One region of the Delftia sp. K82 genome, then DNA from elsewhere that is predicted to be linked to it. Evidence: predicted binding sites of a transcription regulator. Region 1 holds the regulator's gene; each other region holds the start of a gene.
What was found. The regulator LexA, encoded in region 1, represses DNA repair genes until DNA is damaged. The targets are predictions, from matches to a motif close to ACTGTATNNNNATACAGT.
Positions count from the first base shown of each region.

Region 1 (7,771 bases):
GAGGCGATTTCCGTGTCCTCGCGCGGCCTGCCCAGCCAGGAAGTCGTGCAGCAGCTGTCCCAGAACTCCACGCTGGGCGAAGTCCTGGCAAGCGGACTGCGCGCCCTGCAAGCCCATCCGGACAGCAGCGAAGAAGAGCTTCGCGCCTCCATGGAAGGCGCCGGCCGCGCCGCTGCCCACACGCTGGAAAAGCACCTGAGCGCGCTGGCCACCATCGCTTCTGCCGCGCCTTTGCTGGGCCTGCTGGGCACGGTGATCGGCATGATCGAGATCTTCGGCTCGCAAGGCGGCGCATCGGCCACCGGCGGCGGCAACCCGGCGCAGCTGGCGGCCGGCATCTCCATCGCCCTGTACAACACGGCCTTCGGCCTGATCGTCGCCATTCCGGCGCTGATCTTCTGGCGCTACTTCCGCGCCCGCGTCGATGGCTACCTGCTGGGCATGGAGCTGGCCTCCGAGCAGTTCGTGCGCCACCTGGTGCGCGTCGGCGGCAAGTGAACCCGCAGAACCCGCACGCGAGAGACCTGCCATGAACTTCCGTCCCCGCCGCCGTGACGAGCCCGAGATCAACCTGATCCCGTTCATCGATGTGCTGCTGGTGGTGCTGATCTTTCTGATGCTGTCCACCACCTACAGCAAGTTCACCGAGCTGCAGCTGACCCTTCCCGTGGCCGATGTCGAGCAGCAGCGCGACCGGCCCCGCGAAATCATCGTCGCCATCGCTGCCGACGGCCGCTACGCCATCAACAAGACCGCCGTGGAAGACCGCAGCGTCACCGGCCTGACCCAGGCACTGGCCGCAGCGGCGGTTGCCGGCAAGGACAGCGTGGTCATCATCAGCGCCGACGCCACCGCGCCGCACCAGTCCGTGGTGTCGGTGATGGAGGCCTCGCGCCGCGCCGGACTGTCCCAGATCACCTTTGCCACGCAGACGTCGGCCAGCGCCGGGCGCTGAGGGCAAGGCCTCCATGCCCGGGAATGGCCCCACCCCCGCAGCCCGAGGGCTTCGCGCGGCCTGGCGCCACCGCGGCCCGCTGGCCTGCGCGCTCCTTCCCCTGTCCCTGCTGTACCGTGCCCTGCTGGGCCTGCATCGGCTGCCCTATGCACTGGGTTTCAGGCGTGCAGGCCAGGCCGGCATTCCGGTCATCGTCGTCGGCAACGTGATTGCGGGCGGCGCCGGAAAGACCCCCGTCACGCTCGCCCTGGCCCGCCATCTGCAGGATGGCGGCTGGAACCCTGGCATCGTCTCGCGCGGCTATGGCCGCAGCACGGACGACTGCCGCGAAGCCCATCCTGACAGCGCCCCCGCCGATGTGGGCGACGAGCCCGCGCTGCTGGCGCGTGCCAGCGGCGTGCCGGTCTTCGTGGCCCGCAAGCGCATCGAGGCCGTCCAGGCCCTGCGCGCCCGCCATCCGCAGGTGGATGTGGTCATCAGCGACGACGGCCTGCAGCACCTGGCCCTGGCCCGCGACATTGAGCTGTGCGTCTTCAATGACGACGGCATCGGCAATGGCTGGCTGCTGCCGGCAGGCCCGCTTCGCGAACCCTGGCCGCGCCCCGTCACCGCCGTGCTGCACGCGGGCGCCTGCCCGCCAACGGATGCGCCCGCCTTTGCCATGCATCGCCAACTGGCCGCTGAAGGCGTCAATGCGCACGGTGAGCGCATTCCCCTGGCGGCCCTGCGCGGACGGCCCGTGGAGGCCGTGGCCGCCGTGGCCCGGCCCGAGGGCTTTTTCTCCATGTTGGCCAGTGAACAGGGCCTGGCGCTGGAGCACGCCCAGGCGCTGCCGGATCACTATAATTTTGAGAGCTTCCAGCGCCTGGGACGCAATGAAGACCCGTTGGTCTGCACCGAAAAGGATGCCGTCAAGCTGTGGCGAACCCATCCCCAGGCCTGGTCCGTTGCGCTGCAATTGCAGCTGCCGCCAGATTTCTGGGCGCTGCTGGATCAGCGGCTGCAGGCGCTGCGCAGGCCACGCGCCTGACTATCATCACCGTCTTGGCTGGCCGCCACGGCCCGCCCTCCCCCTCCAAAACACAGGATCCGCCATGGACGCCAAACTTCTCGAACTGCTGGTCTGCCCCGTCACCAAGGGCCCGCTGCGCTTTGACCGCGAGCACCAGGAACTGGTCTCGCGCAGCGCGCGCCTGGCCTACCCCGTGCGCGACGGCATTCCGGTGCTGCTGGAGGCCGAAGCCCGCACGCTGGACGACGACGAGCTCGAGGACTGATCGCGCCGCAAGGCCCGATTTCCGACAACGCCCGCGCCCGCACTTTCGACCTTCTCCGCAACGCACCATGCCCACCGCGCCCTTCACGGTTCTGATTCCTGCCCGCCTTGCCTCCAGCCGCCTGCCAGGCAAGCCCCTCGCAGACATTGCAGGCCTTCCCATGGTCGTGCGCGTGGCACAGCGTGCCGGCCTCAGCGGCGCCACGCGCTGCGTGGTCGCGGCCGATGACGAAAGCATCGTCGCCGCCTGCGCCGCGCACGGCGTTGCGGCCGTGCTCACCCGCAGCGACCACGCCAGCGGCAGCGACCGCCTGGCCGAGGCCTGCGAACTGCTGGGCCTGGATGGCGACGACATCGTCGTCAACGTCCAGGGCGACGAACCGTTGATCGCTCCCGACCTCATCGATGCCGTGGCTGCCCTGCTGCCGCTGCGGCCCTCGGCCAGCATGGGCACGGCGGCACATGCCATCGACAGCCTGGCCGACTTCACCAACCCGAACGTGGTCAAGGTCGTCTGCGATGCCCAGGGCATGGCCCACTATTTCAGCCGCGCACCCATCCCCTTTGCGCGTGAACATGCAGGCCAGGCATGGTGGGAGACGGCATCTGCAGCGGCAGCACCGGGCCACCCCGGCTTCGCGCCACTGCGCCACATCGGCATTTACAGCTACCGTGCCGGTTTCCTGCGCAGCTTCCCGCAGCTTTCTCCCGCCCCTACCGAGGTGCTGGAGGCGCTGGAACAGTTGCGTGCGCTGTGGCACGGCCACCGCATCGCCGTCCACCTGACGCCCCATGCACCTGGCCCCGGCGTGGACACCCCCGAAGACCTGGAGCGGGTGCGCGCCCGGTTGTCCGCCTGAATCCGATCCCGCATACGCCAATACAGATGCGCCAATGGCGATGCCCGGCATCGCCATTCACAACACAACTGCACATGCGGTTTTGTCGGACAGCAAAACGCAGTTTTTGGAGATTGCACAGGCGACAGTTTTGCCCTCTGCGTGTAAGCCAGTGTTAGCCCTGTGCGTGCTATCCTTGCCCGCGACAAAAATATGACGCATGGACTGTCCGCCCCGGTGGGCCGATCCGGCAGACAAGAATTTCTACTCTCCTCAAGGACTTCCATGAAACTGATTTTGTTGGGCGCACCCGGCGCCGGCAAAGGCACGCAAGCCGCTTTCATCTGCCAGAAGTACGGCATCCCCCAGATTTCCACCGGTGACATGCTGCGTGCCGCCGTCAAGGCCGGAACGCCCCTGGGCCAGCAGGCCAAGGCCGTGATGGACGCCGGCCAACTGGTCAGCGACGACCTGATCATCAATCTGGTCAAGGAACGCATCGCCCAGGCCGATTGCGCCAACGGCTTCCTGTTTGATGGATTTCCCCGCACCATTCCCCAGGCAGACGCCATGAAGGCCGCTGGCGTAAAGCTGGACTACGTGCTGGAGATCGATGTGCCCTTCGACGCCATCATCGAGCGCATGAGCGGCCGCCGTTCCCACCCCGCCTCGGGCCGCACCTACCACGTCAAGTTCAATCCGCCCAAGATCGAAGGCCAGGACGACGTGACCGGCGAGCCGCTGGTGCAGCGCGAAGACGACAAGGAAGAAACCGTCAAGAAGCGCCTGGACGTCTACAGCAGCCAGACCCGCCCCCTGGTGGACTACTACCGCGCATGGGCCGAAAAGGAAGCCGCAGCGGCGCCCAAGTACCGCGCCATCAGCGGCCTGGGCTCGGTCGAGGACATCACCCAACGCGCATTGGCTGCACTGGCTGAGTGATGCAGGCCATGTGCCACAACGAAAAAAGCACCCGCAGGGTGCTTTTTTGTTGACCGCCAGCAACTGAAGAAATGCCGGTGTCGCCGCCCGGCTCAATCGCGCGGCTGCGCTGCTAGCGCCAGCATCATCGCAATCCGGGCCTTTGCCACGGGCAGCTGCGCCAGATCGGCCTCTGCCGGGTTGGTCCCAAGGCCGGAGGCCACGGGCAGGCCTTCGGCACAGCGCGTGCCCCGCCAGATCCAGACGCCCTTGTCACGGGCACGCTGCAAGGCCGCTTCCATGCCTTCGTGAACCGTCGCATTGCCCGTGCCAGCCACGACGATGCCACGCACGCCTGCCGCCACCAGCGCATTCACGCCGCTGGCACGCGCCAAGGCGCCACTGAACACCACCTCGACCCAGGGCAGCTCATCCAGCGCCAGCAGATCAGATGACATGGCCGCAGGCACCATGGTCCGCGCGGACGGCGCATCGGGCACCAGCCAGCGCACACGCCCTTCCTCCACCAACGCCTGCGGCCCGCCTTCCACGGAGCGCATTGCCTGCAGCCGGTAGGGATGGACCTTCTGCACCTGGTCTGCCGCATGCACCTCGCCGCCTGCCACCACCCATACGCCGCTGCGCCCGCCGCTGGCAGCCAGGCTCACGGCATCGCGCAGATTCTGCGGCCCGTCGGCCAACAGGGCCGTGGCCGGGCGCATGGCGCAGGTCAGCACAATGGGCTTGGTGGCCGGCAGCAGGCTGTGCAGCAGCCAGGCCGTCTCTTCCAGCGTGTCCGTTCCATGCGTGATCACCACGGCGCGTGTGTCCGCATCCTCCAGCGCCTGCGTGCAGGCGCGCAGCAACGCGCGCCACACGGGCCAGTCCATATCCTTGCTGTCCACCTGCGCGATCTGCTGCGTCTGCACGGGTCCCAGCGCCTGCTGCTCCAGGTCCGGCACGGCCTCCAGCAGCGACTGCACCGTGATCTGCCCGGCCTTGTACCCCACGCCCTGCGACTGCGAATCCGCCCGGCCGGCGATGGTCCCGCCCGTGCCCAGAATCACCAACTTTGACTGCCCCACTTGCACCTCTTGGAAAACTGGTTAAAAATACAGATACTGTATAAATCATCAGATGGCCTCCCAGCCTGCCATCTGCCCTCAAGGACCGGACGCACGCCATGCTCGACCATCCCAAGCTCACCGCCCGCCAGCAACAGATCCTGGACCTGATCCAGGCCGCCATCTCCCGCACGGGCGCGCCTCCCACACGCGCGGAAATCGCCAACACGCTGGGCTTCAAGTCCGCCAACGCTGCCGAGGAACACCTGCAGGCCCTGGCCCGCAAAGGTGTGATCGAACTGGTCAGCGGCACCTCGCGCGGCATTCGCCTGCGTACCGACACCGTGCGCAACATCAATGCCGCGCGCGGCACCAGCTTCGGACTGCCGCTGTCGGCCCTGGCACCGCTGATGCTGCCCCTGGTGGGCCGCGTTGCGGCGGGCTCGCCCATTCTCGCCCAGGAACATATCGACCAAACCTATTCCGTCGAGCCCAGCCTGTTCCAGACGCGCCCCGACTATCTGCTGCGCGTGCGTGGCATGTCCATGCGCGACGCGGGCATCATGGACGGCGACCTGCTGGCCGTGCAGTCCGCACACGAAGCCCGCAACGGCCAGATCGTCGTGGCGCGCCTGGGTGATGAAGTCACCGTCAAGCGCCTGCGCCGCACCACGCAGGGCGTGGAACTTCTGCCGGAAAACCCCGATTACCCGGTGATTCGCGTCGCCCCCGAAGAGGCCTTTGCCATTGAAGGCCTGGCCGTGGGGCTGATCCGCAACAGCATGTCCATGTAAGCCGGACTGGCGGCCCTTCTCAGGCCGCCTCACCCCATTTCACGCACCGCCCAGGTGGTAGGCGCGAAGCCTTGGAGCTTCGCCCTGGGCGGAGCTTTGCCCGCAAACCGCAATCCTGCCTGTGTCCATGCCTCTTTGAAACACGCCAACAGGAGTCGTCACATGGGATTCGCTCTGCCAACACTGTCTTCTTTTTCCTTCCTGCGCCTGGCACATGGCATCCGCCTGACTGCGACCGCCATGGAGTCGGCCATGCCACTTGCACAAGCCCCTGCGTGCCAGCCATTACCTGCTGCAGCACCCGAGTCCGCCAACGTGATCTCTTTCAGCAAGGCACGCCGGCGCAGCCAGCAGCGCCGCGGCAAGGCCGCACGCGCTGCAGACCATGGAGATGCCCAGCTGATCCTGCCCTTGCTGCCGACGCAGCCCGCCCTGCAATCCGCACCTGAGCAGCCTTCAGGCCTGCGCATCATCCAGCGGTCGCCGCAGGAGCAGCCGGAATGCCTGTTCATCTCCGGGCGCATGGCCGATGTCTGCGCTGCGCTGGAGCGCATGGAGGCGCATGGCGGACCGGCAGCCAACTGAGGCCCGATGCAAGGTGTGCGACACACCTTGCACGACACAAACCTGGGCGGCGCGGACCGCGTGCCGCACGAGGAATCGGCCTGCGCAAAGCTGCTGCAGGCTGGCGGCCACCACTACCCTGTAGCGCACATGCAACAAGTGGACGCCCTCTTTGCGGGAGGGGCGCAGGCCTGAAAGATAATTGATAAGCATTCTTATTATCTTTTGCAGCAGCGATTGCCACTGCGCCCGCCTCCTCCGCCCCAGCCTTCTCCGTGCACAGCCTCTACCAGAATCACCATCCCTGGCTGGAAAGCCTGTTGCGCAAACGCCTGGGAAACCGTGACGATGCCGCCGACCTGGCCCAGGACACCTTTGTGCGCCTGCTGCGCTCGCCCCTGCCGCAGCAGGACATCCGCGAACCCAGGCGCTACTTGGCCACCATCGCCCGGGGCCTGGTCGCCGACCTGTTTCGCCGCCGCACGCTGGAGCAGTCCTATCTGGACTATCTGGCCCAGTTGCCACAATCACTGGCGCCTTCGCCCGAAGAGCAGGCCATCGTCCAGCAGACCCTGCTGGATGTGGACCGCATGCTCCAAAGCCTTCCTCCCAAGGTTCGCGAAGCCTTCGTGCTGGCCCAGTTCGAGGAACTGAGCTACCCAGAGATCGCCCAGCGCCTGGGTGTATCGCTGCGCACCGTCAGCAACTACCTGACCCGGGCGATGGAGCATTGCTGCCTGGTCCTGGCATAGCCACATGGGCGAGAGACATCTGGAAGGCAACGACCGCCGCGCCTTGCATGAGGCCGCCGCCTGGCACGTGAAACTGCGCGGCGCCTCTGCCACAGCAGGCCTGCAACAGGACTGGCAGAAATGGCATGAGGCCGATCCCGCCCACCAGCGCGCCTGGCTGCGCGTGCAATCCGTCACCGCGCAACTGTCGCATCTGCCCGCACCACTGGCGCGCCAGGCGCTGGGCCGTCGCACCTCGCCCACCCGCCGCTCCGTGGTGCGCGGCGTGGCTCTGGGCCTGGGCAGCGGCGCCATGGCCTGGATGGCCTGGAAAGGCGCACCACTGGAAAGCTGGCAGGCCGGGCAGCGCACAGCCACGGGCGAGCGCCGGGATCTAAAGCTACCCGACGGCTCCCTGGTGGCCCTGGATACGGCAACCGCCTTGGACACCGTTTTTGACGACCGCCAGCGCCTGCTGCGCCTGCACCGTGGCCGCATCCTCGTCGCCACCGAGCCCGACGCGCTGGGCCGCCCCTTCAGCGTGCAGACCCCGCAAGGCCACGTACTGGCCCTGGGCACGCGCTTCACGGTTCATCTCGCGGACGATGGCCTGTGCCATGTCACCGT
Region 1 covers NZ_MYFL01000001.1:2,489,327-2,497,097, forward strand. Annotated here, with positions in the region: gene KDK82_RS10970 (MotA/TolQ/ExbB proton channel family protein) at 1-498, shown strand, start outside; gene KDK82_RS10975 (biopolymer transporter ExbD) at 530-955, shown strand; gene lpxK (tetraacyldisaccharide 4'-kinase) at 969-1,985, shown strand; gene KDK82_RS10985 (Trm112 family protein) at 2,050-2,232, shown strand; gene kdsB (3-deoxy-manno-octulosonate cytidylyltransferase) at 2,300-3,091, shown strand; gene adk (adenylate kinase) at 3,356-4,012, shown strand; gene KDK82_RS11000 (asparaginase) at 4,105-5,076, opposite strand; gene lexA (transcriptional repressor LexA) at 5,175-5,849, shown strand; gene KDK82_RS11010 (hypothetical protein) at 6,012-6,434, shown strand; gene KDK82_RS32745 (hypothetical protein) at 6,462-6,608, shown strand; gene KDK82_RS11015 (sigma-70 family RNA polymerase sigma factor) at 6,689-7,165, shown strand; gene KDK82_RS11020 (FecR domain-containing protein) at 7,170-7,771, shown strand, end outside.

Region 2 (7,771 bases), on a different contig from region 1:
CGCACTCCAAGAACAGGGCGCAGCCTCATATCAGGCACGCCCAGCAAGGGCCGTCCCGCAGCGAGGGCGTGGTCCCCCTCCCGCGAAGCGAGAGAGGGGGAAGGCGCGAAGCGCCTCAGGGGGAGCCTTAATCCAGCTGGATCTGGGCCGTGGCGGCAATCTTCTTCATCTTGGCGACTTCGCTGGCGATCTGCTTGGTGAAAGCGTCGCTGCTGGTGCCGGAGATGTACAGACCCTGGGCCGCCATGCGCTTTTGCACGGCCGGGTCCTTGAGCGCGGCCGCGATGGCCTTTTGCACGCGGGCGATCTGCTCGGGCGGCGTGCTCTTGGGGGCCACGAGACCGAACCACGAAGGATCGTTCAGGTCGGCATGGCCGGCTTCGGCGTAGGTCTGCACGTCGGGCAGGACGTCCAGGCGCTCATGCCAGGACACGGCCAGGGCCTTGACCTTGCCGCCCTTGATGTGGGGCAGCGAGGAAGCCACCTGGTCGAAGTACACGGGAACCTGGCCGCCGAGCACGTCGTTGATGGCCGGGCCTGCACCGCGGTAGGGAATGTGCTGCATCTCGGTGCCCGTGCTCTTCATGAACTGGGCGCCCCACATGTGGCCGATGGTGCCGTTGCCGGGTGTTGCGAAGCTGACCTTGCCGGGGTTGGCCTTCAGGTACTTCACGAACTCGGCGAAGTTGTTGGCGGGCACCAGCTTGGGGTTGATCACGATCACGCCAGGCGCCTTGACGATCTCGGTCACGCCGACGAAGTCGTTGATGGCGTCGTAGGGCAGCTTCTTGAACACGGCGGGGTTCACGCCGTGCGTGGACAGCGTGGCGATGCCGAAGGTCACGCCGTCGGTGGCACGCGCCACTTCGGCCATGCCGATGGAGCCGCCAGCGCCGGCCTTGTTTTCGATCACCACGGCCTGGCCGCCCAGCAGCTTGGGCAGCACATCCTGCATGTTGCGCGGGACCATGTCGGTGGAGCCACCAGCAGGGAACGGAACGACGATGCGCAGGGGACGGGAGGTGTCCTGGGCGAAGGACATTCCAGGAACGACAGAAGAAGCGGCGATGGAAGCAAGGAAATGACGTCGTTGCATAGGATCTTTCTTACAAACAAGTTCAGATTAAAAGAAATCTGCTCACAAAAAAAGCAAATACTGTGCCTGTTAATATTCCAAACAGGAATACTTTCATCATATCCCTGTCATGAGTTTGCGCCGCCTCAACCCGCCCACGCATCTGCTGCGCGCTTTCTCCACCGTGGTGCGCTTCGGGGGCGTCTCGCGCGCGGCCGAAGCCTTGCACCTGACGCAAAGCGCAGTCAGCAAGCAGATCCAGGAGCTGGAGAAATGGGTGGGCGTGCCGCTGTTCGAACGCGAGCGCAAGCGCTTGAGGCTGACGCCCGCGGGCGAGCGCTATGAGCGCGCAGTGCGCGCCCTGCTGGGCCAGCTGGAGGCAGCCACTCTCGAACTCATCACCAGCGATGACAGCCGAGGCGCGCTGCACCTGTCATCGCTGCCGACTTTCGCGGCCAAGTGGCTGATCCCCAGGCTGCCCCAGTTTCAGCAGCGCTATCCACAGATCACGCTGCACTTTGTACCCTACGTACACAGCTACCAATTTGACAGTCCGGGGCTGGACTGCGCAATTTTGTTTGGCGACGGGCACTGGAATGGCGCGCATGCCCACTATCTGGTGGGCCGCCAGGTGGCGCTGATCGCACCGCCGCGCGGCGCGGGCCCCGAGGCACGCATCACCACCCCCCAGGACGTGGCGCGCTGCACCCGGCTGCGCCATGTGACCATTCCCGATGCCTGGGCGCGCTGGAGCGAGGCCCATGGCGTCAACGGCATCAGCCCCCTTGCGGGCCCGCAGTTCGACCAGTTCCAGACCATCATCCGCGCCGTCATGGCCGGCATGGGCATCGCCCTGGTGCCGCGCTGCCTGGTGCAGGACGAGATCGCGGCCGGCCTGGTGAACGAGCCCCTGCCCCAGCACGGCTACCAGAGCGCCCTGGGCTACTGGCTGTGCTATCCGGCCGACCGCGCCAACCACGGCACCCTGGGCATCTTCCGCAACTGGCTGGTGGACCATGCCGCGCAGACGCCGGGACGGATCGCGGTGGCGCCTGTGGCTCCCGGGGAATCTGCGGCAGCCGGGGAAGCCCCGCCACCTACGCCGCAGGCTTGGGCGACGGCGGCGAGCGCAGCGCCTTAAAGCGCACGCTGAAACGCGCACCCGGCGGCTGCTGGCCAGGATGCGCATCTTCCAGCACCACCTGGGCTCCATGCTGGCGCGCGATCTCCAGCACGATGGGCAGGCCCAGGCCCGAGCCATCGGCCTCCGAGCCCAGCACGCGGTAGAACGGCTGGAACACCAGCTCGCGCTCGGCCTCGGGCACGCCGGGTCCCGAATCCTCCACCTGCAGCAACAGGACCTGGCCGAAGGGGTCGGCCAGCACGCGCACCGTGACCATGCCGGGCCGGCTGCTGCTGGAAGGCGTGTAGTTGATGGCGTTGTCCACGAGGTTGCGCACCAGCTCCGTCAGCAGCGTGGCGTTGCCCTGCAGCCAGACGCCCGTGGCCGATGACTCGGCGCCGTCGTATCCCAGGTCCACATGCTTGTCCATGGCGCGCGGCAGGCAGTCGCGCACCACGTCGGTGACGATGCGCACCAGGTTGCAGGGCTGCATGGCCAGGCCGCGGCCCACGCCGGCGCTCTCGGCGCGCGCCAGCGCCAGCAATTGGTTCACCGTGTGCGTGGCGCGGATGCTGGAGCGCGCGATCTGTGCCAGGGACTGCCGCAACTCCTCCGTGCTCACGCCCTCGCGCTGGGCCAGTTCGGCCTGCATGCGCAGCCCGGCCAGCGGTGTCTTGAGCTGGTGGGCCGCGTCGGCCAGAAAGCGCTTTTGCGTGGCCAGCGAATCACCGAGCCGGCCCAGCAGGTCGTTGACCGAGTCCACCAGCGGCACGACTTCCAGCGGCACGTCCTTGTGGTTGATGGGCGAGAGGTCCTCGGGCCGGCGCGCGCGGATGCGCTCCTCCAGCCGGTGCAGCGGCTTGATGCCGCGCGCCAGCGCCAGCCACACCAGCAAGGCGGCCAGGGGCAGGATGACGAACTGCGGCAGCATCACGCCCTTGATGATTTCCGTAGCCAGCACGCTGCGCTTTTCGCGCGTCTCGGCCACCTGGACCAGGGCCTGGGGCTCGTCGGGCAGGGGCATGCGCACCCAGACATGGGCCACGCGCAGGTCAATGCCGCGAAACTCCGCATCGCGCAGCTGCACGGCCCCGCCGGTCGGTGCACCGCCGGGCAATAGATCGCCAGATGGCGGATCGTCGGACTCGGGCGGCAGCGGCAGATCGCGCTCGCCGGCCAGGTACTCGCCCTTGACGCCCAGCACCTGGAAATACACGGTGTCCGACTCGTCGGCGCGCAGGATCTCGCTGGCCGATTGCGGCAGGTTGAACAGCACCTTGCCCTGCTGCACCATCACCAGCTGCGCCAGCGCCTGGGCGTTGTACTCCAGCGCGCGATCGAACGGCTTGTTGGCCAGGCCCTGGGCCACCAGCCAGGTCAGCGCCAGGCTCACGGGCCACAGCAGCAGCAGCGGCGTGAGCATCCAGTCAAGGATCTCGCCGAACAGTGAGCGCTGTTCACGCTGGAAGATTTTCATCGGCGGGCAGCCCTCACGACGGGTTCACGGCCCCGTGGCATCCGCCACTATGCGCAGGCAAGCCAACCCGGGCCTGACAGCCAGGGCAGCGGCCTCAGGAAGCGATCTTCTCAAGGCAGTAGCCCAGGCCGCGCACGGTGGCGATGCGGATGGGGCCGCGCTCTATCTTCTTGCGCAGGCGGTGGATATAGACCTCGATGGCGTTGTTGCTGACCTCGTCGCCCCATTCGCACAGGCGCTCGACCAACTGGTCCTTGCTGACCAGCCGGCCCGCACGCTGCAGCAGCACTTCCAGCAGGCCCAGCTCGCGCGCCGACAGCTCGACCATCTTGCCGTCGATGGTGGCCACGCGGCCGGCCTGGTCGTAGACAAGGGGGCCGTGCTTGATGGTGCTGCTGGCGCCACCCATGCCGCGCCGCGTGAGAGCGCGCACACGCGCCTCCAGCTCGGACAGCGCAAACGGTTTGGCCATGTAGTCGTCGGCGCCGTAGTCCAGCCCCTGCACGCGCTCTTCCACGCTGTCGGCCGCCGTGAGGATGAGCACCGGCAGCGCATCGCCCCGGCCGCGCAGCTTCTTGAGCACTTCGAGCCCGTGCATCTTGGGCAGGCCCAGGTCCAGGATGAGCAGGTCGAACTCGCTGCTGGTCATCAGCGCGGTATCGGCCTCGCTGCCGTTGGCCACATGGCTGACCACGGCGCCCGAGCCGCGCAGGCTGCGCAGCAGACCATCGGCCAGGACCTGGTCGTCTTCGGCAATCAGAATGCGCATGGGGTTGTCTCCTGAAATACAGACGCGCTCTGGATGTTGGAAATGCGCGTCTTTGATTCCTAGGATTCTAGGATGCGCCCCGCCCCACGGGCAGGGACCTTACCCGAGTGAGCCGCCGCCCGCATAGGCCTCCAGCCCCAGCGCCACCACGGTGGCGATGTCGTCGCCGACTTCCTCACGGAACTCGGCCTCGGCCTGGGACACGGCGTCATGGAAGGCCTGCAGCCAAGCCAGGCCCGCAGGCGTGAAGCGGATGCGGCGTGCGCGCGCATCGCGTTCGTCGCTTTCGCGCGTGACCAGGCCCCAGGCCTCGCACTGGGCCACCAGGTCGCCCATGGACTGCTTGGTCATGCCAGCGCGCTCGGCCAGGTCGGTGAGCCTGTCGCCAGCCAGCGACAGATGCCGCGTGATGTGGATGTGGGCCGCACCCACCTTGTCGCGCGCCGCAAGATTGGACAGCGCCAGCGGCACCTCCACATCGCGCGCCATGAGCTGCAGCACACGCGCGTCGAACCGCCGCATGGCATGGCCGAGCAGGCGGCCCAGGTGGGTCTGGCGCCAGGCGTCGGCGGGCGGCGTGACGGGGGAAAACTCACTCATGGATGCATTGTGGAGGCAAATCCAACAAGTCAGGAAAACTGACTAAAAACACCCACAAAACAAACCAACAAGCCCATAAACTACTGTTCAAGCATCCAGCCTGAATGCAAATACAGAGCTGAAACCCCAGCCAACCCAGGAGTCCGCATGAACACCGCCGTCACCACCGCCAACAGTGAAAAAGCCAAGGCCCTGCAGGCCGCACTCGCCCAGATCGAAAAGCAGTTCGGCAAGGGCACGATCATGCGCCTGGGTGAAGGCGAAGCCATCCAGGACATCCAAGTCGTCTCCACCGGCTCGCTGGGCCTGGACATCGCCCTGGGCGTTGGCGGCCTGCCCCGTGGCCGCGTGATCGAGATCTACGGCCCTGAATCCTCGGGCAAGACCACGCTGACGCTGCAGGTCATCGCCGAAATGCAAAAGCAGGGCGGCACCTGCGCCTTCATCGACGCCGAGCACGCACTGGACACCAGCTACGCCCAGAAGCTGGGCGTAAACCTCAACGAAGTGCTGATCAGCCAGCCCGATACCGGCGAGCAGGCCCTGGAAATCGTGGACAGCCTGGTGCGCTCGGGTGCCGTGGACATGATCGTCGTGGACTCGGTGGCCGCCCTCACACCCCGGGCCGAAATCGAAGGCGAGATGGGCGACCAGTTGCCCGGCCTGCAGGCCCGCCTGATGAGCCAGGCGCTGCGCAAGCTGACAGCCACCATCAAGAAGACCAACTGCATGGTCATCTTCATCAACCAGATCCGCATGAAGATCGGCGTGATGTTCGGCAGCCCCGAAACCACCACGGGCGGCAATGCGTTGAAGTTCTACGCCTCGGTCCGCCTGGACATCCGCCGCACCGGCACCATCAAGAAGGGCGACGAGGCCATCGGCAACGAGACCAAGGTCAAGGTCGTCAAGAACAAGGTCTCGCCTCCGTTCAAGACCGCCGAGTTCGACATCCTCTTCGGCGAAGGCATCTCGCGCGAAGGTGAAATCCTGGACATGGGCGTCAACGCCAAGATCCTCGACAAGTCGGGCGCCTGGTATGCCTACAACGGCGAGAAGATCGGCCAGGGCCGCGACAACGCCCGCGAATTCCTGCGCGAGAACAGCGGCCTGGCCGTGGAGATCGAGAACAAGGTGCGCGACAGCCTGGGCATTGCCCTGCTGCCCACGGCCGGTGGCGATGCCCCCGAAGCCAAGGCCGCCAAGGCGGGCAAGGCCAAGGCCGACAAGGACGGCGTGATCGAAGCCTGAGCGGCCTGACCCCTCACTGCAGGCGCTGCCGCGCCTGCACACACTGTGTTTGCCATCTTGGCGCAGGCTCACGTCTGCGCCTTTTTTATCGCCGGGACGCCCCAAGGCAAAAAAGCGGCCCCCTTGGGGGGCAGCGGACCTTGCGCAGCAAGGGGAGCGTGGGGGCCTTTTTTATTCGGGACGATTCAGGAGACATTGCCGCATGGGATTCGCCAAGCTGTCGCTCAAGGGCCGGGCGCTCAAGCTGCTGGGCCAGCGCGAACATTCACGGCTGGAGCTGGAACGCAAGCTCGCCCCCCATGTGGAGGAAGGCGAAGACCTGGGCGCCATGCTCGACGCGCTGGAGCAGCGCGGCTTCATCAGTGCCCAGCGCGTGGCCGAGTCCGTGCTGCACCGCAAGGCCGCGCGCTTTGGCACGGCACGCGTGGTGCAGGAGTTGCGCAACAAGGGGCTGGACGACGGCCTGGTGCGCGCCGCCGCAGAGCAACTGCGCGCCACCGAACTGCAGCGCGCCCTTGCCGTATGGCGCCAGCGCTTCGGCGCACCACCGGCCACACCGCAGGAACGACTCAAGCAGATGCGTTTCCTGGCTGCGCGCGGTTTTGGAGGAGAAATTGCGAGCAAGGTGCTGCGGGGGCGCAGCGAAGACTGGGACGCAGGAGCAGAGGACGAAGGCTAGTCTGCGCGCCGGGTCGCACCCCAGCACACCAGCGACCCCACGGTCACCAGCACCACGCCCTGCCAAAAGCCCCAGCCCGGCTGCACCTGCAGCCAGGCACTGGCCAGCAAGGCAGAGAACACGGGCGTGAAGTACGAGGCGGCAGCCATCACGGCCAGATGCCCGTGCTGTATGCCGTGCTCCCAGCAGCTGTAGCCCAGGGCGGTGAGCCCGCCCACGGCCAGCAATTGCAGCACCAGGGTGCCCGACCATTGCATGCCGCCTTCGCCGCCCAGCCACAGCCATTTGATCCACAACGCCAGCGCAGTCCATATCAGGAAAAGGCCCACAGCATTGTGACCACCGCCCCAGCGCCGCGCAGCCAGCGAATAGCAGGGCCACAGCAGGGCCGCGCCAAAAGCCAGTCCATACGCCAGCGGGTTGGACAGCATGTGGTCCGCCATGCCCCGCAGTTGCAGGGAATCACCGCCCAGCACGCGCGTCAGCCCCCACAGGCACAGCAGCACGCCGGGCCACAGCCACCAGCGCGCATGCTGCTGGCGCAGCAGCACGGCCAAAACGATGGTCAGGCTGGGCCACAGGTAATTGATCAGCCCCAGCTCCAGCGCCTGGGCGCGGTCCTGCGCCAGGCCAATCGCCAGCGACAGGCAGATCTCGTAGACCGCAAACAGCAGGCCACAGCCCCAGAAGTAGGCCGGATGCATGGCCCGCCACTGCGAGGGCCTGGGCAGGCCGCGCACGGCTGCCACGCACAGGGCGCTGACCGTATAGAGCATGGCGGCACCGCCCACGGCGCC
Region 2 covers NZ_MYFL01000003.1:240,063-247,833, reverse strand. Annotated here, with positions in the region: gene KDK82_RS17970 (tripartite tricarboxylate transporter substrate binding protein) at 128-1,096, opposite strand; gene KDK82_RS17965 (LysR substrate-binding domain-containing protein) at 1,206-2,216, shown strand; gene KDK82_RS17960 (sensor histidine kinase) at 2,173-3,675, opposite strand; gene KDK82_RS17955 (response regulator transcription factor) at 3,770-4,444, opposite strand; gene KDK82_RS17950 (MarR family winged helix-turn-helix transcriptional regulator) at 4,544-5,044, opposite strand; gene recA (recombinase RecA) at 5,192-6,295, shown strand; gene recX (recombination regulator RecX) at 6,498-6,974, shown strand; gene yddG (aromatic amino acid DMT transporter YddG) at 6,971-7,771, opposite strand, start outside.
Region 2: a site for LexA is predicted at 5,144-5,161, ahead of recA (recombinase RecA). Genes of this name have one in related genera too.

Region 3 (7,771 bases), 1.4 Mb from region 1:
TGTTCCGCGTGGAGCGCATCACCGAATACCGCATCGCCTTCAAGACCGGCCTGCTGAGCAATGTGCTGGGCAGCGCGCCTGAGCTTTCGGCCGAGCAGACTGCACGGATCGCCGCCTTGCTGCACGACCGCATGACCGAGTCGGTCTTCGCCACGCGCGCCGAGGCCGAGCAACTGTTCTCCGCCCTGGACGCCGCTCCCATGGAGTTCGTCGATGTGCTGGGCGGCGGCCGCGCCGCGCTTGAGGCTGCCAACCGCCAATGGGGCCTGGCCCTGGCCGACGACGAGATCGACTACCTGGTCGATGCCTTCAAGGGCCTCAAGCGCAATCCCACGGACGTGGAGCTGATGATGTTTGCGCAGGCCAACAGCGAGCACTGCCGCCACAAGATCTTCAACGCCCAGTTCACCATCGACGGCGAGGCCCAGGACAAGAGCCTGTTCGGCATGATCCGCAACACGCACCAGGTCTCGCCCCAGCACACGGTGGTGGCCTACTCGGACAACGCCTCCATCATGGAAGGCCATGAGGTCGAGCGCTTCGTCGCCACCTTCGAGGCGGCCCTGGACAAGATCAAGGCGCCCAGCTACCAGAAGAGGCAGGCCGTCAACCACGTGCTGATGAAGGTGGAGACGCACAACCACCCCACGGCCATCTCCCCCTTCCCCGGCGCATCGACCGGCGCGGGCGGCGAGATCCGCGACGAGGGCGCCACGGGCCGCGGCTCCAAGCCCAAAGCCGGCCTGTCGGGCTTCACGGTCTCCAAGCTGTGGGGCAGCGAAGTGGGCAAGCCCGAGCACATCGCCAGCCCGCTGCAGATCATGATCGAGGGCCCGCTCGGTGGCGCGGCCTTCAACAACGAATTCGGCCGTCCCAACCTGACCGGCTATTTCCGCGAGTACGAGCAGCAGGTCGGCGTGGGTGCCGATGCCGTGATGCGCGGCTACCACAAGCCCATCATGATCGCGGGCGGCCTGGGCGTGATCGACTCCGAGCTGACTCAGAAGATCGAGTTCCCCGCCGGTACCCTGCTGATCCAGCTGGGCGGCCCCGGCATGCGCATCGGCATGGGCGGCGGCGCTGCCAGCTCCATGGCCAGCGGCACGAACGCGGCCGAGCTGGACTTCGATTCCGTGCAGCGCGGCAATCCCGAGATCGAGCGCCGCGCCCAGGAAGTCATCAACCACTGCTGGGCCCAGGGCGACAAGAACCCCATCCTGGCCATCCACGACGTGGGTGCCGGCGGCCTGTCCAATGCCTTCCCCGAGCTGACCAACGATGCGGGCCGTGGCGCGCGCTTTGACCTGCGCGCCGTCAACCTGGAGGAATCCGGCCTGGCGCCCAAGGAAATCTGGTCCAACGAAAGCCAGGAACGCTATGTGATGGCCATCGCTCCCGAATCGCTGGCCGAGTTCACGGCCTTCTGCGAGCGCGAGCGCTGCCCGTTTGCCGTGATCGGCACGGCCACGGAAGAGCGCCAACTGGTGCTGGAGGACACTGCGGTGGCCTCGGGCGACCAGAAGTTCCCCGTGGACATGCCCATGAACGTGCTGCTGGGCAAGCCGCCCAAGATGCACCGCGACGTGGCCACCGTGCAGCGCGAGCTGCCGCCCATGGACCTGACCGGCGTGCCCCTGGAAAAGGCCGTGATCGACGTGCTGGCCCACCCCACCGTGGCCTCCAAGCGCTTCCTGATCACCATTGGCGACCGCGCCGTGGGCGGTCTCACGCACCGCGACCAGATGGTCGGCCCCTGGCAGGTGCCCGTGGCCGACGTGGCCGTGACCCTGGCCGACTACCGTGGCTTCAAGGGCGAGGCCATGGCCATGGGCGAGCGCACGCCGCTGGCCTCCATCAACGCCCCGGCGTCGGGACGCATGGCCGTGGCCGAGGCCATCACCAACATGCTGGCCGCGCCCATCGAGCTGTCCAAGGTCAAGATGTCGGCCAACTGGATGGCGGCCTGCGGCGAGCCCGGCGAAGACGCGGCGCTCTACGCCACCGTCAAGGCCGTGGGCATGGAGCTGTGCCCGCAGCTGGACATCTCGATCCCCGTGGGCAAGGACAGCCTGTCCATGCGCACCCAGTGGAACGAGGGCGGCCAGGTCAAGAAGGTGACCTCGCCCGTCAGCCTGATCATCACGGGCTTCGCCTCCATCGACGATGTGCGCGGCACGCTCACGCCCCAGCTGGACGCCACGGAAGACGACAGCACCCTGGTCCTGGTGGACCTGGGCCGCGGCAAGATGCGCATGGGCGGCTCCATCCTGGGCCAGGTGCTGGGCCAGTCCGGCAATGAAACGCCTGACCTCGATGACGCCAAGGACCTGATCGCCCTGGTCGATGCCGTCAACGACCTGCGCGCCAAGGGCCAGATCCTGGCCTACCACGACAAGGGCGACGGCGGCCTGCTGGCCACCGTGGCCGAGATGGCCTTTGCCGGCCATGTGGGCGTGGCCATCAACGTGGACATGCTGGTCACCGAAGGCGACGGCATCAGCGACAGCCGCATGGACTCGGGCGAAGGCAAGAACTGGGCCTCCCAGATCAGCGGCCGCCGCGACGACATGACGCTGCGCGCACTGTTCAACGAAGAGCTGGGCGCCGTGCTGCAGATCCGCACGGCCGACCGCGCCGCCGTGCTGCAGACCCTGCGCGAGCATGGCCTGTCCACCTGCAGCCACATCATCGGCAAGACGCGTCCCGTCTCGTCCAAGGTCGATGCGGGCAAGGGCGAACTGCAGGTCTGGCGCGATGCCAAGTCCGTCTTCGGCGCCTCGCTCAGCGACCTGCACCAGGTCTGGGATGCCGTCAGCTGGAAGATTGCCCAGCAGCGCGACAACCCGGCCTGCGCCGACAGCGAGCACGCCGCAGCCGGCGAGCCTGCCGACCCGGGCATGCACCTGCACCTGACGTTCGACCCGGCCGAGAACCCCGCCGCACCCTTCCTGAACCTGGGCGCGCGCCCCCGCGTGGCCGTGCTGCGCGAGCAGGGCGTGAACTCCCATGTGGAAATGGCCTACGCCTTCACCGAAGCCGGCTTCGACGCGGTGGACGTGCACATGACCGACCTGCAAAGCGGCCGCGCGCAGCTGCAGGACTTCGCCGGCGTGGTGGCCTGCGGCGGCTTCAGCTACGGCGACACGCTGGGCGCCGGCATCGGCTGGGCGCGCTCCATCACCTTCAACGACAGCCTGTCCGCGCAGTTCCAGCAGTTCTTCGGCCGCAGCGACACCTTCGGCCTGGGCGTGTGCAATGGCTGCCAGATGTTTGCCGAGCTGGCCGACATCATTCCCGGTGCCCAGGACTGGCCGCGTTTCACGCAGAACCAGAGCAACCGCTTCGAGGCACGCCTGTCCATGGTGGAAGTGCTGGAGTCGCCCAGCCTGTTCCTGCAGGGCATGGCCGGCAGCCGCCTGCCCATCGCCGTGGCCCACGGCGAAGGCTTTGCCAACTTCCGCTTCCGCGGCAATGCGGACAAGGCCATCGCCTCCATGCGCTATGTGGACAACCACGGCAAGGCCACCGAGCAGTACCCGTTCAACCCCAACGGATCGGCCGGCGGCCTGACGGCAGTGACCACGGCCGATGGCCGCTTCACGGCCATGATGCCCCACCCCGAGCGTGTGTTCCGCAACGTGCAGATGAGCTGGACCAACGGCGACAAGTCGGAATTCAGCCCCTGGATGCGCGTGTGGCGCAACGCCCGCAAGTGGCTGGGTTGATGCACTGAGCGACGCTGCAAAGCAGACAAAGGCCCTTCGGGGCCTTTTCTTTTTCTGTTTCTTTTTGGCGGCTGCCGTTACGGCGCCAGCATCTGCGCCGTGCGCGCGCGGGCCTGCTGGACCAGGGTGGAGATCAGCACCGTCTCGGGCAGGTTGTGCCAGTAGCGGCGCGGCATCTCGCGCAGCATGGCCTGCTCCTTCAGGCGCGCGGGGTTGAAGGTGCTGGCGTAGTAGGTCAGCCACAGGGCCTCGCCCGCGTCGGCTGGCGGGGCATCGCTGCGGCGCGCGCCGGGCGCCAGGCGCAGCGCATGGCCGTCCCAGTGCGCGCTGCACTGCGGCGTGAGGATGGCCCAGTGCATGTTGGCAAAGCGCTTGCAGAAGAAGGGCGCTGCCGCGCGCACGATGTGGTGCTCGGGCTCGAACCAGGCAATGTGCAGCTCGGGCTGGTTCTGCCGCTGCGTCGTCCGAAAGCGCACAAAGGCGTGCATCTTGTGGATCTCGCGCGAGACGGGGCGGGCCAGGGCCTCGATGGCGCGCCAGTCCGCATCCAGCGCATCCAGCCGCAGTTCGGGCCGGGCCTGCATGCGCGCCAGCCAGCGGTGGCACAGCTCGAAGCGGCCCGCCGCGCGGTGCATGCAGGCATGGCGCAGCGCGGACATCTGGGTTTCGGACAGGGACAGCCCTGCCTCGCCGGGGCCGGCCAGCCCGGCGAGTGCCGAGGCGGGCATGGCCTGCTCCGGCGCGCTGGAAAACAGGTCCACCCCCGCGCCGAGTTGCTGCGCACCCCGCGTGTTGGGCCACCGCCAGCGCACCAGGGCGGGGTCGGCGCCATGGGCCAGCAGCGCCCTGCAGGCTGCGCGAAAGCCGGGCCAGTCGTCGGGGCTGTCGAGTTCGATGGTGAGAGCCTGTGCTTGCATGGCGTGCTCCAGGTTCTAGAACAGGCTGGCCTGCACCGCGCTTTGCACGCGCATGCCGCTGTGCCGTGCCTGGGCCTGGCTGGCCTGCGACTGCGCGATCAGCCGGGTGCGCAGCGCGGCCGAGTCGGTCTCGCCCAGCAGGGGCCGGTGGCCGTCGATCAGCACGAAGGGCAGGGCCTTTTGCACGGGGGCGCGCAGCCGCAGCAGATCGTCCAGCCGCAGCCTGCGCACGCGGCGCGCCGCCAGCAGGCGGTCCACCGTCTGCGTGCCCAGGCCCGGCACGCGCAGCAGCAGGCTGCGCGGCGCACGGTTGAGGTCCACGGGGAACTGCTGCCGGTTGGCCAGTGCCCAGGCCAGCTTGGGGTCGATCTCCAGGTCCAGCATGCCGTGGCGGCTGGCTGCCGCGATCTCGCCCGCCCCGTAGCCGTAAAAGCGCATCAGCCAGTCGGCCTGGTAGAGCCGGTGCTCGCGCATGAGGGGAGGAGCCTGCGGCGGCAGATCGCGCGAGGCATCGGGAATGGGGCTGAAGGCCGAGTAGTACACGCGGCGCAGGCCGTAGCCCGCATACAGCGTGTGGCTGGATTCGAGGATGTCGGCATCGGTTGCGCGGTCGGCGCCCACGATCATCTGCGTGCTCTGCCCGCCCGGCGCAAAGCGGGGCACGGCGGCGCGCTGCGCGGGCGCGCCGGGCAGGGACTGCGCCTGGCGCTGCTCGCGCGTGGCCGCGCGCCAGGCCTGCACATGCCGGTCCACGCCCTGCATGGCCTGGCGTATGCGCTGTCCATCCTTTTCAGGCGCGAACTGCGCCAGGCCGCTGGCCGTGGGCAGTTCCACATTGATGCTCAGGCGGTCGGCATGGCGGCCTGCCTGGGCCAGCAATTCGGGGGCGGCATCCGGGATGGTCTTCAGATGGATGTAGCCGCGAAAGTCATGCTCCTCGCGCAGGCGGCGCGCCACTTCCACCAGCTGCTCCATGGTGTAGTCGCTAGAGCGGATGATGCCGCTGGACAGGAACAGCCCCTCGATGCAGTTGCGCCGGTAGAAGTCCAGCGTCAGCTGCACCACCTCGGCCACCGTGAAGCGGGCGCGCTGCACGTTGGAGCTCTTGCGGTTGATGCAGTAGCGGCAGTCGAAGATGCAGACATTGGTCAGCAGGATCTTGAGCAGCGAGATGCAGCGCCCGTCGGGCGCATAGCTGTGGCAGATGCCCATGCCGGTGACCGAGCCCATGCCCTTGCCGTCCAGCGAGTCGCGCCCCTGCGATCCGCTGGAGGCGCAGCTGGCGTCGTACTTGGCGGCGTCGGCGAGGATGAAAAGTTTGCGTTGCAACTCCATGGCTGTATAAATATACAGTATATTTGCCTGGCACATCCGGTTTTTCGAGAGCCCATCCCCCAGCCAGGGTCTGGTCCGGCCTTGCCTGGCTGCGGGTCGAGCGCACTGTCGGGCTATCGCAATGGCCAGCGGATTGCAATGGTTGCCAGTGCAATGGAGTGAAACCGTTTTCAGTGCGGAATGAGTGCTTGCTTTCAATGGGTGGCGATGTGCATCGCAGGAAATGGTGAATGCGTGTTTTCTGCGTCTTTCGCAATGCCTGAAGGCTGGCATGGCTTGGTGCCATCAATGCACGCGCTGATATAGCGCAGCTGGCTGCGCGCCATGGGGGTTTCCCATTCATGGGGGAGAGGTTGGGTGTTGTTGTGAATTGTTTCAAATTGCCGATAACTATTGCTGATAGGCTTTCGGGTTTGCCGGGCAGTGCCGTTTCATTCAATGCGCCCGGCGATGACAAACACTTGGAGAGGGAGCTTCGGTGTCGCGTGTATTAGGAACAGAGAGCGAAGTGCTGGCGCTGTCGCCGGACGCCTCATCCAGCAAGGCCGCCAAGGGCCTGCAATCGCCCGCCAAATGGCCCGCCATGGGCGCCAATGATGTGGCGGTCTGGGGTGAATGCCAGGGCAGCGGCAGCAAGCCCTACCAGACCCAGGTGGACCTGTCGGGGCCTTCCTTCAAATGCTCTTGCCCCAGCCGCAAATTCCCCTGCAAGCACGGGCTGGCGCTGATGCTGATGCGTGCCGGCGGGCAAGTCCCCGAAGGCGTTGATCCGCCCGCCTGGGTGCAGACCTGGCTGGACAGCCGCCAGGAAAAGGCCGAGAAGAAAGAGGCCAAGGCTGCCGCCGCAGCGGCCGAGCCGCCACCCGATCCCGAGGTCGCGGCCAAACAGCAGGCCAGGCGCGAAGACAAGCGCTGGGACAAGGTCGAAGCCGGCCTGCAGGAACTGTCGCTGTGGATGCAGGACATGGTGCGTGCGGGCCTGGCCAACCAGGCCAGCGACACGCAGATGCGCCAGCGCTGGAACAACATGGCCGCGCGCATGGTCGATGCGCAGGCCACGGGCATGGCGGCGCGCATCAAGGATTGCAGGGATCTGGTGGACAGCCACCGAGACTGGCCGCGCGACATGCTGGTGCAACTGGGCCACTGGCAGTTGATCATCGACGCCGTGCGCCGCCGCGAATCGCTCAGCCCCGAAGTCAAGGCCGACGTGATGGCCGCGCTGGGCTGGCCCATGGACAAGGCCGAGGTGCAGGCCAAGGGCCAACTGGTCGAGGACGAATGGCTGGTGGCCGGCCTGCGCATGATCGAGCGCGAAGGCCGGCTCATGGAGCGGCGCGTCTGGCTGCAGGGCCAGCGCACCGGGCGCATGGCCCTGGTGCTGGACTATGCGCAGGGCGGGCGCGGCTTTGAATCGGCCTGGGTGCCGGGCCATCGCTACGGCTGCGCGCTGAATTTCTATCCGGGCCATGCGCCGCTGCGCGCCATTGCGGCCAATGGCAACGGGCCTGCGCTGCCTGCCGATGGCGCCAGCCCGCTGGCCAACTCGGCCGGGGGAGACGTCCTGCAACGGCTGGGCCAGCGCATTGCCGCCAACCCGCTGCAGGCCACGCAGCCGCTGTGCCAGGACGGGTTGCGCCTGGTGCCTGCCCAGGGCCAATGGTTTGCGGCCTGGCCCGATGCGCTGGGCGCATCGGCGGCTGCGCCCGGCGTGTCTGCTGCAGGCACTGCCGCGCCTGTGCAGCCCGTTCCCGTGGCCATTGACGATGCCGAGGCCTGGCGCCTGCTGGCGCT
Region 3 covers NZ_MYFL01000001.1:1,085,128-1,092,898, forward strand. Annotated here, with positions in the region: gene purL (phosphoribosylformylglycinamidine synthase) at 1-3,725, shown strand, start outside; gene KDK82_RS04760 (TIGR03915 family putative DNA repair protein) at 3,803-4,642, opposite strand; gene KDK82_RS04765 (putative DNA modification/repair radical SAM protein) at 4,658-5,977, opposite strand; gene KDK82_RS33075 (hypothetical protein) at 6,172-6,303, opposite strand; gene KDK82_RS04770 (SWIM zinc finger family protein) at 6,456-7,771, shown strand, end outside.
Region 3: a site for LexA is predicted at 5,979-5,996, ahead of KDK82_RS04765 (putative DNA modification/repair radical SAM protein). Genes of this name have one in related genera too.

Region 4 (7,771 bases), on a different contig from region 1:
GGCCAGCCCCGGCGTCGAAGCCGTCGGCGCGGCCGCGCACGCGCAGGTCGCCGTATCCGCCGGCCAGGCTGATTTCGGTCTCGTAGTCCTTGCCCCTGCGCGACTGCACCAGGCTGTGGCCGGCCATGCCCTCCAGCGCGCTGGGCGCGGGCGTGAAGCGCAGGTCCAGGTCGCCCACGCGCGCCGTGAACTCGCACAGCGCGCGCACGGCCACGGTGTAGCTCACGCGGCCTCTCCCAGCGGCTGGCCGCGCCACTGGACATGGCACACGCGCACGGGAATGCCGTGCTCGGCACAGTACTGCAGCCAGCGGATCTGGTTGTCCTGCAGCTTGTCGCCGGGGGCCTTGGCCTCGACCAGTTCGTAGCGGCGCTCGGCCGGCCAGAAACGCACCAGATCGGGAAAGCCCGTGCGGTTGGCCTGCACGTCGCGCAGCAGCCGCGCAAAGAACAGCTTGAGGTGGGCGGCCGGAATGCAGTCCAGCGCCAGCGCCAGCAGCGGCGCGCTCAGCGCGCCCCAGAACACGAAAGGCGACTGCAGGCCCTGCTTGTCGGCATGGCGCTGCACGATGACCTCGCGCCAGCTGCCATCGTCCAGATGCGCCAGGCATTCCTCGAACAAGGCTGCGCGGCGCTGCACGAAGTCGGGCGCGGACAGGTCGGCCGGGCCGCTCTGGAACGGGTGGAAGAAAGCGCCCGGCAGCGGCGCGAAGATGGCCGGCCAGCACAGCAGGCCGAACAGCGAGTTGATGAGCGCGTTCTCCACATAGAACACCGGCGCGGCGTCGCTGTGCCAATGGTCGCGCAGCACGTATTCGACCGATGCGGGCCGCGCCGGCAGCTCCAGCTCCACGTCCATGCGCATCTGCGCCACCACGGGCGCCAGCGCCGCCGCACGCCCGCGCGCGCCCTGCCCCAGGCTGCGGCGCAGGCGCGGCAGCATGCGCGCCACGCGCTGCAGCTCCTCGTCGCTCTCGGGCTGGGCCTGGGCGGCCTGGGCCAACGCCATGGCATCGGCAAAGCGCTCCATGCACTCGTACACGCGCATGCGCCGGTGGCGGGCGCCGGGGTAGCGGCTTTGCGCATAGGCCTGCTCGGCACGCTCCCAGTCCTGCATGCGCTCGCAGGCCTGGCCTATGCGCAGCAGCACCTTGGCGCGGCGCTGCTCCAGCCAGGCATTGCCGCTGGGGCAGCCGACCACCTGCTGCAGCAGCGCATCGATCTCCACGCCCTCATCCAGCGCCGCGCGGCAGGCCTGAAGGGCCAGGTAGCCATCGACATCGGCACGCGACTGGAAGGCCCGCGAGGCCGCATCGAAGGCCACGGCCTCGTAGCGGAACACGCCCAGGTCGGCCAGCACGAATTCCGACCAGTCCTGGTAGAGATTGCCGAAGAACATCAGCCGAAAGCGCTCGCACAGCGCGCCCACCATCACGCGCCAGGCGGCTTCGCCGGCTCCGACGCCCTGGGGCTGCCATTGCGCATAGGGCCTGGGCGCCTCATGCAGGGGCTGCAGGGCCTGCAAAAGCTCGGCCTTGCGCAGGCCGGCGTGAACGGGTGAGCCGGCGAACAGCTGCAGCAGCTCGGGCTTGGTGTGCAGCGCAAACAGCTCCTCCAGCGCCATGGGGTGGCCCGCGTCCAGCCAGCCCAGATCCAGCAGGGGCGCGGCCGCGTCGGCAATGGCGGGAATCTCTTCGTACACCAGCTTGCCGGCCCGAAACCAGGGCCCGCGCCGCATCAGCAAACGCACCATCAGCGCCTGCGAGGGCTGGGGCAGCTGCGTGAACCGGGTGAGGAATTCCTGCTCGGACGTGTCCAGCAGATCGCCGTAACGCTGGCCAATCCAGTCCAGCGCGCGCTGGAAGTTGTGCAGGTAGTAGAAGCGGTGGGGAGGGAGCATGGGCCTGGCAGATCGGGCAGCCAGGCCGCTCGAAAACTGTATCTTTATACAGTCATCATATCAAACCCGGTAGTGCTCACTTCGCACAACGGACTTGCCCCGGGCAGGCTCATCCGGCCAGAAAGCCGCCATCGGTCGCCAGGCAGTGCCCGACCACAAAGGCCGCCTCGTCCGACATCAGCCAGACGACGGCCGTGGCCACCTCCTGCGGATGGCCCATGCGCCGCAGCGGCAGGCCCGCCGCCACGGCATGCATGTCGGCAATGCCCGAGCCCAGCATCATGTCCGTGACCACGCGGCCAGGGGCAACGGCATTGATGCGGATGCCGCGCGGCGCGTACTCCATGGCGGCGGCGCGGGTCAGCGACATGGCCGCCGCCTTGGAGGCGCCGTACAGCGACAGGCCCGGGTTGGGATTGCGTATGCCGCTGACGCTGGTGTTGTTCACGATGGTGCCGCCGCCCGTGGCCAGCATGGCCGCCAGTTCATGGCGCATGGCGTGGAAGACCGCACGCACATTCGTATCGAAGACCTGGGAGAAGACCGCATCATCCTGCTCGGCCAGCGCGGCACGCCGCTCCTGGAAGCCCGCATTGTTGAAGGCCGCGTCCAGCCGCCCGAAGCGCGCCACGGCCTGCTCCACCACCGCCGCCATGTCCTCCTGCCGCGTTGCATCGCAGGCCAGGAAAAGGCCGTCCGCCCCCCGCTGCCGGATTTCCTGCTCCAGCTGCAGGCCCAGCTCACGGCGGCGCCCCGTGACCACCACGGCGGCAGCGCCCTCCTCGGCCATGCGCAGGGCGGTGGCCCGGCCTATGCCGCTGGTGGCGCCCACCACCAGGCAGACACGCCCCCGGAGCCGCCCCGATGGTGCAAGGGCCGGCAGGGGGCCGGCCAGTTCCAACTGACGCTGCTGCATGTCCATGGCGATGTTCCTTCGCAATTTGGTTGCATGGTACAACCAAATTGCGAAACATGCCAGACTGCCAAACGCGTGTGCTCTCCGCCTAGACCGCCACCACCGGCAGCACGATGCGCGAGGCATGGCAGCCACCCAGGTGCAGGCTGTTGACCGCCACCTGCCTGGGCCCCGCACTGCCCTCGGGCGCGCCGGTGTTGGGGTTCACGTCGAAGCGCGGGAAGTTGCTGCTGGAGATGTCCAGGCGGATGCGGTGGCCCTGGCGGAACAGGTTGGAGGTGGGCATGGGCTCGATGGTGATGGCCACCACCTCGCCTGGCGTCATCAGCTCGGGCTGCTCCCATGAGTTGCGGTAGCGGCAGCGCAGGATGCCGTCGGTGATGTTCATCGCATAGCCCTGCGGATGGTCGGCGCTGGGCGGGTACTGGTCGATGAGCTTGGCGGTGAAGTCCGTGTCGGGCGCGGACGAGGACACCTGCAGCTCGATGGTGATGGTGCCCGTGACCTCCAGGTCTTGCTGCAGCGGCTCGGTCTGGAACACCAGCACGTCGCCACGCTCGGACAGCGGGCCGTAGGGCGGGCGGGCGGCGAAGGTGTTCTCTTGCGTGACCTGGTCGTAGGCGCCTGCGAACATCAGCGGCTCGCCCGAGGTGATGGAGCCGCCCAGGGTGGGCACGGGGCAGGCCGGGTCGAAGCGGTAGCTGCGCACGCCCGGCTGCGGCGCGGGCTCGCGGGCCAGCCTGCCGTCGGCGTGCAGGTGCCAGGCCGTGGGCTGCGTGCCGGGCACGGGCCAGTGGTCGGCGCTGCGCCAGGCCCCGCCGTGGTCCAGCCGGCCCTGGGCCGTGCGCGCGCCCGATCCGCCGCCCATGCGGAAGTAGCGCACGGCGGCTTGCTGGCGCGCGGGCATGGGCCGGCCCTTGAGCCAGTGGTCGAACCAGGCCAGGCGCATGGCCACGTAGTCGTCGGCCAGTGCGCCGTCGAGCACGGCACCGGGCCCGAAATCCACATCGCCCGCATGCGGGACGCTGCGCTCGCCATGGGTCCAGGGGCCCAGCACCATGCGGACCCGGCCATCGCCGCGCGACAGGCCCAGGTAGTTGTCCGTGGTGGTCTGCGCATACGGGTCCCACCAGCCGCACATCAGCATCACGGCCAGGCCGTCGAAGGCGCCGTAGTGGCCGGCGGCGTACAGCTCGGGCTGGCGCCAGTAGTCGTCAAAGCTGCCGCGCTCCCACTGGCTGAACAGGTAGTCCTCGTACTCGGGCGCCCACTGCAGCGGCGAGTCGCCGCGCGACCAGGGCAGGCGCAGGCACCACTGGCCGATGTCGGCCTGCTCCAGCGCCTGGCGCGCTGCGGGCTCCAGGTGGTTGCTGCCGCTGCGCGCATTGCGCAGGGCCCAGACGGCCTGCTTCAGCTCGAAGGCACCGCCGTGGCGTATGCCGCCCCGGTAGGCATTCGCAAAGCCGCCGCATTCCAGGAACATGGCCTTGAGGCCCGGCGGCCTTTGCGTGGCCAGCGCAGTCTGCGTGTGCGCGGCGTAGGACAGGCCGTAGGTGCCCACGCTGCCGTTGCACCAGGGCTGCTCCATGATCCATTGCAGGGTGTCGGCGCCATCGTGGGCCTCGCCCAGGTATTTGGTGAACTGGCCTTCGGAGCCGAAGCGGCCCCGGCAGTCCTGCACGACCACGGCATAGCCTTCGCGCGCAAAGCGGGCCGCCACCTCGCCCCGGCGCATGGGATGGGGGTTGGCCGCGCTGCGCTCGCGGCGCGTTTCCTCGTTCTTGCCGTAGGGCGTGCGCTCCAGCAGCACGGGCAGCGGGCCGGGATGGTAGGGGCCGAGGTTCTCGGGCAGATACAGGTCGGTGGCCAGGCGCACGCCATCGCGCATGGGCACGGCGAGGCTGTGGCGGACCACGCCGCCCAGGTGGGTGATTGCTGTGTTGCTCATGCTGCTGGCGCTCAGTCGAGCTTGAGGTTGCGTTCCTTGACCAGCTTGGCCCAGCGCGCCGTGTCTTCCTGCATGAAGCGCGCCAGCTCCTGGGGCGTGGTGGGCGCGGGCTCAGCGCCCTGCGCCTCCAGAGACTTGGCCACTTCACGGTCCTGCAGCGAGCGCACCAGCGCGGCATTGACTTTGGCCACCACCGCAGGCGGCGTGCCGGTGGGCGCGAACAGGGCATACCAGATGTCGTATTCGAAGTCCTTGACGCCCGCCTCGGCCATCGTGGGCACCTGCGGCAGGGCGCGCGAGCGCGTGGCGCTGGCCACGGCCAGCGGAGTGAGCTTGCCGGCCTTGATCTGCAGCACCACGCTGGGCACGGCATTGATGCCCAGCTGCACATGGCCGCCCACCAGTTCGTTGACGGCGGGCGCGCCGCCCTTGTAGGGAATCTGCAGCATGCGCGTGCCCGTGGCAGCCTGGAACATTTCCATGGACAGATGGCCTGGCGTGCCGTTGCCGCTGGAGCTGTAGTTCAGCGCGCCGGGGTTCTTGCGCGCCAGCGCCACCAGCTCCTGCACGGTGCTCACATTGAGGCTGGGGTGCGTGGTGAGGATGGGCACGTTGATCAGCACCCGCCCCACGGGCACGAAGTCGCGCGAGGGGTTGTAGGACAGCTTGCTGGACAGCAGCGGCGCCGTCACCATGCCCGAGCCCGCGCCCAGCAGCAGGGTGTAGCCATCGGCCGGCGCGGAGGACACCAGCTGGAAGCCATGCACGCCAGGGCGGTTGTCGATGACCACGGGCTGGCGCCACAGCTCGGCCATCTTGCGGGCCACCACGCGCATGGCCGCATCGGCTGCGGCACCGGCGGGGAACGGCACGACGATGCGCACGGGCTTTTCCGGGAATTCGGCCGCATGGCCGGGCAAGGGCGCCAGGCCCAGCGCAAGGCCCAGTGCCAGGAAAGCCATGGACAGGAAGCGTTGGAAGTGGGTCATGGGAATCTCCATTCTTGATGCGGGTGTGCAGGACGGTCAGAAGTCATGGCGCACGCCCGCGCCGATGGCGCGCACGGCCACGTTGGGGCGGCTGGAGTCCACGCCGTCGTGGTCCACGAAGGCCTGCAGTTCGGTGCGCTTGGACAGCGCATAGGTATAGGCCAGCTGCTGGCGCCTGCGCTTGCCGGTCAGCGAGGTCTGCACGTCGCGCTGCATCAGGTTGAGCACCACGGCGTGCGCGCCATGGCGCAGCCGCGTGCCAAGCATCCAGTAGTCCACGTCGGCGCGCGAGACGCCGGGCTTGTGGTTGAAGCGGTCGCGGCCCAGCAGCACATAGGGCTCGATGGCACCAAAGCTGTAGCGCAGTCCCATCTGCCATTTGCTGTCGAACTCGTTGGCCAGCAGGCCCCCGGCGCGCGTGTCCTTGGCGTAGCCCAGGCCGGCCGTCCACGGGCCTGCGGCGTAGCTCAGGCCCAGGTCCAGCGATCTGGCGTCGTCCTCCAGCCCTGGGGCTTTGGCATCGCCGCGCAGGTAGTAGCGCGCACGGAACACCGTGCCGCCCCACGACGGGCTTTGGTAGCCCAGCGAGTTGGAGGTGCGGTTGCGCGCATTGAGCATGGAGGTGCCGATGGCCGTGGCCCCGGCGTCATTGGCCGCGAACGAGGTGATGCCTGTGACCTGCGAGTACAGCGGCGAGCCCGTGGGATTGGCCGAGTCCAGCCGGCCCAGGGCCACCGTGCCCAGGCTGCCGCGCAGCGCCACGTAACTGTTGCGAAAGGCCGGCGTGGTCAGCGAGCCCGTGTCCGCATCCAGCCCCATCTCCATGCCGAACAGCGCCTGCATGCCGCCGCCCAGCTCCTCCTTGCCGCGAAAGCCCAGGCGCGAGGCGTTGTCGCGCTCTTCCATGGTGGAGCCGGCATTGCCGGTCTTGAGGTGGTTCACGGTCAGCCGGATCTGGCCGTAGACCTGCATGTCCTGCGCATGCGCAATCGGGTGGCCCAGGGCCGCGATGGACAGGCTGCAGACGGCGGCAATGCTTGGCAGGGCCTTCATGGAATCTTGCTCCTTGTGTTGTGCGTGTTCTGACGCCGCCGATTCTCAGGAGCCCCCGCATCCACCACAACGGTATGACGGACGCGTATTACCCTATGCGATTCGTGATGCGCCGTGCGCGCCCCCGGCCGCGCTGCCATCATGCAAGCACCGCCTGTACAACCCATGAATTTCAAGCAACTCGAAGCCTTCCAGGCCATCATGCTCAGCGGCTCCACCACGGGTGCGGCCGAGCGCCTGGGGCTGTCCCAGCCCGGCATCAGCCGCCTGCTGGCCCAACTGGAGCAGGACCTGGGCCTGCGGCTTTTCATCCGCGAAAAAGGCCGCCTGGTGCCCACGCAGGAGGCCGAGGCCCTGCTGCACGACGCCCAGGTGCTCATGGATTCGGCCCAGTGCTTTCGCCGCCATGCCGAGCAGTTGCGGCTGGGCGGCTTCAAGCGCCGGCTGCTCAAGGTGGCCGTGCCCGGCACCCTGGCAACCTCGCTGATGCCGGCCATTGCGCACCAGTTCATGCAGGCGCATCCCGACGTGGTGCTGGAAGTGCTGTCGGGCTCCTATACCGAGACCGAGCGTGCCCTGCTGAGCCGCGACGCCGACATCGGCCTGGTGCGCCTGCCCATGACCATGCCCGGCCTGCGCACGCGGGCCTGCCTGGAGTCCGAGGCCGTCTGCATCATGCCCAAAGGCCATGCGCTGCAGGCGTTGGACGAGGTGACGCCGTCAGATCTGGTGGACGCCCCGCTGATCCTGCTGGGCCGCCAGCGCGAGATCCGCCAGGAGATAGACATGGCCTTTCGCCATGCGCGCGTGCAGCCGCGCGTGGCCGTGGAGGTGCATTCCGTGGGCGAGGCCTGTGCCCATGTGGCGCAGGGCCTGGGCGTGTCCATGGTCAACGGCCTGCTGGCCAGCTACTGCCAGCCCGGCGCCCTGTCCAGCCGCCCGTTCAGGCCGCGCATCCGCTACCAG
Region 4 covers NZ_MYFL01000002.1:40,078-47,848, forward strand. Annotated here, with positions in the region: gene KDK82_RS15695 (helicase C-terminal domain-containing protein) at 1-226, opposite strand, end outside; gene KDK82_RS15700 (VRR-NUC domain-containing protein) at 223-1,899, opposite strand; gene KDK82_RS15705 (SDR family NAD(P)-dependent oxidoreductase) at 2,009-2,821, opposite strand; gene KDK82_RS15710 (CocE/NonD family hydrolase) at 2,904-4,763, opposite strand; gene KDK82_RS15715 (tripartite tricarboxylate transporter substrate binding protein) at 4,775-5,752, opposite strand; gene KDK82_RS15720 (porin) at 5,789-6,805, opposite strand; gene KDK82_RS15725 (LysR family transcriptional regulator) at 6,971-7,771, shown strand, end outside.
Region 4: a site for LexA is predicted at 1,935-1,952, ahead of KDK82_RS15700 (VRR-NUC domain-containing protein). Genes of this name have one in related genera too.